2 regions of the Streptomyces sp. NPDC002690 genome follow, and region 1 is predicted to be linked to the other one. Evidence: riboswitches for the same ligand, from Rfam matches in the RefSeq annotation. Region 1 holds a riboswitch; the other holds the start of a gene.
What was found. A riboswitch is a leader RNA that binds a small molecule or an ion and turns the genes downstream of it on or off. The one in region 1 is predicted to bind S-adenosylmethionine.
Positions count from the first base shown of each region.

Region 2: it holds a riboswitch for S-adenosylmethionine, as region 1 does, so the genes downstream of both, thrC (threonine synthase) here and ACWD3D_RS14120 (aminotransferase class V-fold PLP-dependent enzyme) in region 1, are expected to answer to the same signal.

Region 1 is NZ_JBSFVR010000087.1:21,536-23,919, reverse strand. It holds gene ACWD3D_RS14120 (aminotransferase class V-fold PLP-dependent enzyme) at 1-920, opposite strand, end outside; SAM riboswitch class IV at 1,094-1,211, opposite strand; gene trpD (anthranilate phosphoribosyltransferase) at 1,293-2,357, opposite strand.
Region 2 is NZ_JBSFVR010000007.1:42,548-44,931, forward strand. It holds gene ACWD3D_RS02095 (glucosyl-3-phosphoglycerate synthase) at 1-677, opposite strand, end outside; SAM riboswitch class I at 832-959, shown strand; gene thrC (threonine synthase) at 978-2,267, shown strand; gene ACWD3D_RS02105 (MoaD/ThiS family protein) at 2,297-2,384, shown strand, end outside.

The DNA.
Region 1 (2,384 bases):
TTGCAGGCGGAGGCGATGGAGTAGACGCCGATGACGTTGGGCGAACCGGCCTCGTGGCGGGCGGAGGTGGTGTGCCACTCCACGTCCACGCCGCCGTCGGTGCGCCGGGCGACCTTCTTCGAGGCGCCGCCGCCGGCCAGGTAGGGCTCGGAGTCCTGGAGCCAGTCGGCGCGGCCGGCGAGGACGCCGGAGCCGAAGGGGGCGTAGAGCTTGTGACCGGAGAAGGCGACCCAGTCGACGTCGAGCGCGGCGATGTCCACCGGGTGGTGCGGGGCGAGCTGGGCGGCGTCCAGCACGATGCGGGCACCGTGCGCGTGGGCGGCGGCGGCCAACTCCTTGACCGGCCACAGCTCGCCGGTGACGTTGGAGGCGCCGGTGACGCAGACGAGGGCCGGGCCGTAGGGGTCACGGTCGGCGAGTGCGCGCTCCAGGGTCTCGACGGCCTGCCGCGGGGTGCGCGGCGCGTTGAGGTAGGTGACCCGGGCGTCCCGCCAGGGCAGCAGCGAGGCGTGGTGCTCGGTCTCGAACACGAACACCTCGCAGCCGGCCGGGATCACGGCCGCGAGCAGGTTGAGGGAGTCGGTGGTCGAGCGGGTGAAGATCACCTGGTCGCCGGGGCGGCAGCCGAGGAACTCGGCGACGGTGGCGCGGCTGTTCTCGAAGAGGTCGGTGGAGAGCTGCGAGAGGTAGCCGGCGCCGCGGTGGACGCTGCCGTAGTACGGCGCGTAGGCCGCCACGTCGTCCCAGACCCGCTGGAGGGCAGGGGCGCTGGCCGCGTAGTCGAGTGCCGCGTAGGTGACCTCGCCGCCGGTGACGAGCGGGACGGTGACGTCCTTGCCGAGAACCGGCAGCGGGGCGACGTCCGCGTCGAAGTCGGCGGAAGAGTCGGAGGTGTTGAGGGCAGCAGAAGACACGGACATGACGAACTCCCGGATCGTGCAGGCGAATTCACCGTGCCGGCGGGTACGCGGCAGCACGGTGCGAAGAGATGAAGGGGTGCGGAGAAGGGCGTTGCGCCCTATCGCATTCGCTTGCTCACAAGAGGCTCCCTAGGGACCAGGACCCCGGGGGTTGGCATTCAAGGATGCCGAGGGGCCCGCGCTTGCCGCAGACCTCGCTGCCTACGGCCTGGTCTTCACCCGGGGCACCCCGCCACGGACGGAGGGTTGCCGGACAGCGGGCCGGGGCCGTAGTCGCTGTCACTCATGACCTGCCAGCATCTTGCCACAGGTGCCGGTGAACGCAAGGGCGCGGTCCGCATCGCGGACCGCGCCCCTTTGAGCTCGTGCGCGTCAGGCGTTGCTGGCCGCCACCCAGCGCTCCAGCGCACGGTGCGCCGACCCGGAGTCGATGGACTCGGCGGCGACGGCGATCTTGGCGCCGATCTGCTCGGTGAGGGTGCCCTCGCCCGGGTCGAGCGCCACCAGCGCCGCCGCCGTGTTCAGCAGCACGGCCTCGCGCACCGCGCCCTTCTCGCCGTCCAGCACCCGGCGGGCGACGTCCGCGTTGTACGAGGGGTCGGCGCCGCGCAGCGCCTCCACCGGAACCAGCTCCAGCCCGACGTGGCGCGGGTCGAACGCCTGCTCGCGCACCTCGCCGTCCCGGACCACCCAGACCCGGGAGGTCGCGGTGGTGGTCAGCTCGTCGAGCCCGTCGTCGCCGCGGAAGACGAGCGCGGAGTTGCCGCGCTCGGCGAGGACGCCGGCCACGATGGGCGCCATCCTCAGGTCGGCGACCCCCACGGCCTGGGCGCGGACGTGGGCCGGATTGGTGAGCGGGCCGAGGATGTTGAAGGTGGTCTGGGTGCCCAGCTCCTTGCGGGCCTTGGCCGCGTACCGCAGGGCCGGGTGGAACCTCACCGCGAAGCAGAAGGTGATGCCCGCCTCGGCGGCCACCTCGGCGACCCGCTGCGGGGTCAGCTCCAGGTTGACGCCGAGCTTCTCCAGGACGTCGGAGGCGCCGCTGGCCGAGGAGGCGGACCGGTTGCCGTGCTTGACGACCTTGGCCCCCGTGCCGGCGATCACGATCGCGGACATCGTGGAGATGTTGACCGTCTTCGCGAGGTCGCCGCCGGTGCCGACGATGTCGACCGAGGGGCCGGGCACCTCGATGGTGCGGGCGTGCTCGTACATCGCGCGTACCAGGCCGCTCACCTCGGCGACCGTCTCGCCCTTGGCGCGCAGCGCGATGGCGAAGCCCGCGATCTGCGCGTCGGTGGCGTCCCCGCTCATGATCCGGTCCATGGCCCAGGCGGTGTCGTCCGCACCGAGGTCCTCGCCGCGCAGCAGGGGCGTCAGTACGCCGGACCAGGAACGGTCCGCCGCGCTGTCGCCGCCGTTCGGGGTCGCCACGTTCATGGTCCGCTCCAAGAATCCACAGCCGGA
Region 2 (2,384 bases), on a different contig from region 1:
TCCACGCCGTATCCGACCGGGAACGCCAGCTGTTCCAGGAGCCGGCGCCGGACCGCGTACTCGCCGCCCAGCGGCTGGACGAAGCCCGCGAGTTTCGGCCAGTGCAGATTGAGCAGCGGGCGTGCGACCAGCTCAGTGACACGGCCGCCCTGTGCGGGAGTGCCGGCGGGGGCGTGCCCGTCCTCCAGCGGCCGGTCGTACATCGCCTTGACGAACTGGATGCCCGGGTCGGTGAGCAGTGGGCCGATGGTGCCGGAGACGAAGTCGGCGGAGAAGTCCTTGAGGTCGGCGTCCACGAAACAGACGATCTCGCCGGTGGTCACGAAGAGCGACCGCCAGAGGACCTCGCCCTTGCCGGGCACGGCGGGTATCCGGGGGAGGATCTCGTCGCGGTGCACCACCCGGGCTCCGGCCGCGCGGGCGACGGCGGAGGTGGCGTCGGTGGAGCCGGAGTCGATCACCACGAGCTCGTCGACCAGCGGGACCTTCTCCATCAGCTCGCGGCGGATGACGCGCACGATCTCGCCGACCGTCGCCTCCTCGTTCAGCGCGGGCAGTACGACGCTCACCGAGGAGCCCCGCGGGTCCCGGTCCCGGGCGGCCAGGAGACGGTCCAGCGGGCGGTCGGAGGCTGACCAGGAACGGTGGGTCAGCCAGCTGTCGACCTCTTCCAGCACGGGCGCTACTCCCTGTTTGTGATCCATCTCGCGGTTCGGACGACTACCTCAACCTTCGGGTGCTTCGGTTACAGTCTTGAACAACGCTCACTGCCTTCGCATGTCGGGGTCGGAGGGCGGACAAACGCCTGGATCGAACGGTCCAGTGCCATAGCGCTCATCCAGAGGGACTGAGGGAACGGCCCGTTGAAGTCCCGGCAACCCTCCCGCCGGCCGCGAGGCCACGGTGGGGAAGGTGCCAATTCCGTCTTGCGGCGAAATGCGTCGCAAGGAAGATGAGGAGAAAGGGCCTCCGCCATCATGGCTGTTCAGATCGCCGAAGCGACGTCCGGAACCGTGGATCTCGGTCCCGCCACCGCGCTTTCCTGCCGCGAGTGCGGCGAACGCTTCCCCCTCGGCCCCATTTTCGCCTGCGCGTCCTGTTTCGGGCCGCTCGAAGTGGCGTACGACCTGCCGAGCGGCTCCCCGGAAGAGCTGAAGAAGCGCATCGAAGCCGGTCCGAACAACATCTGGCGCTACGCGCCGCTGCTGCCGGTCCCCGCCGATGTCGCCGACAAGCCCAACATCAACCCCGGCTTCACCAAGCTGGTCAAGGCCGACAACCTCGCCCGCGAACTGGGTGTCACCGGTGCCCTGTACGTCAAGGACGACTCGGGCAACCCGACGCACTCCTTCAAGGACCGCGTCGTCGCCATCGCCGTCGAGGCCGCCCGCGCCTTCGGCTTCACCACCCTCTCCTGCTCCTCCACCGGCAACCTCGCCGGCGCGGTCGGTGCCGCCGCCGCGCGGGCCGGCTTCCGCTCCTGCGTGTTCATCCCGCACGACCTGGAAGAGGGCAAGGTCGTCATGGCCGCCGTGTACGGCGGCGAGCTGATCGGCATCGACGGCAACTACGACGACGTCAACCGCTTCTGCTCCGAGCTGATCGGCGACCCGCTGGGTGAGGGCTGGGGCTTCGTCAACGTCAACCTCCGCCCGTACTACGGCGAGGGCTCGAAGACGCTCGCGTACGAGATCTGCGAGCAGCTCGGCTGGCAGCTGCCCGACCAGCTGGTCATCCCGATCGCGTCCGGCTCCCAGCTCACCAAGATCGACAAGGGCCTCCAGGAGCTGATCAAGCTCGGTCTCGTCGAGGACAAGCCGTACAAGATCTTCGGCGCCCAGGCCGAGGGCTGTTCCCCGGTCTCCACCGCCTTCAAGGCCGGTCACGACGTGGTCCGCCCGCAGAAGCCGAACACGATCGCCAAGTCGCTCGCGATCGGCAACCCGGCCGACGGCCCGTACGTCCTGGACATCGCCCGCCGCACCGGCGGCGCGGTGGAGGACGTCGACGACGAGCAGGTCGTGGACGCCATCAAGCTCCTCGCCCGCACCGAGGGCATCTTCGCGGAGACCGCGGGCGGCGTGACCGTCGGCGTGACGCGGAAGCTGATCGAGGCCGGTCTGCTCGACCCGACGCTGACCACCGTCGTCCTGAACACCGGCGACGGCCTGAAGACCCTGGACGCGGTCTCCCCGACCACCGGTCTGACGGCGACCATCCGCCCGAGCCTGGACGCGTTCCGCGACGCGGGCCTCGCGGCGCACTGACCACCCCAGAACCGAGGAAGGCAATCCCCATGAGCGTCAAGGTCCGCATCCCCACCATCCTGCGCACGTACACCGGCGGCCAGGCCGAGGTCTCGGCCGAGGGCACCGTCCTCTCCG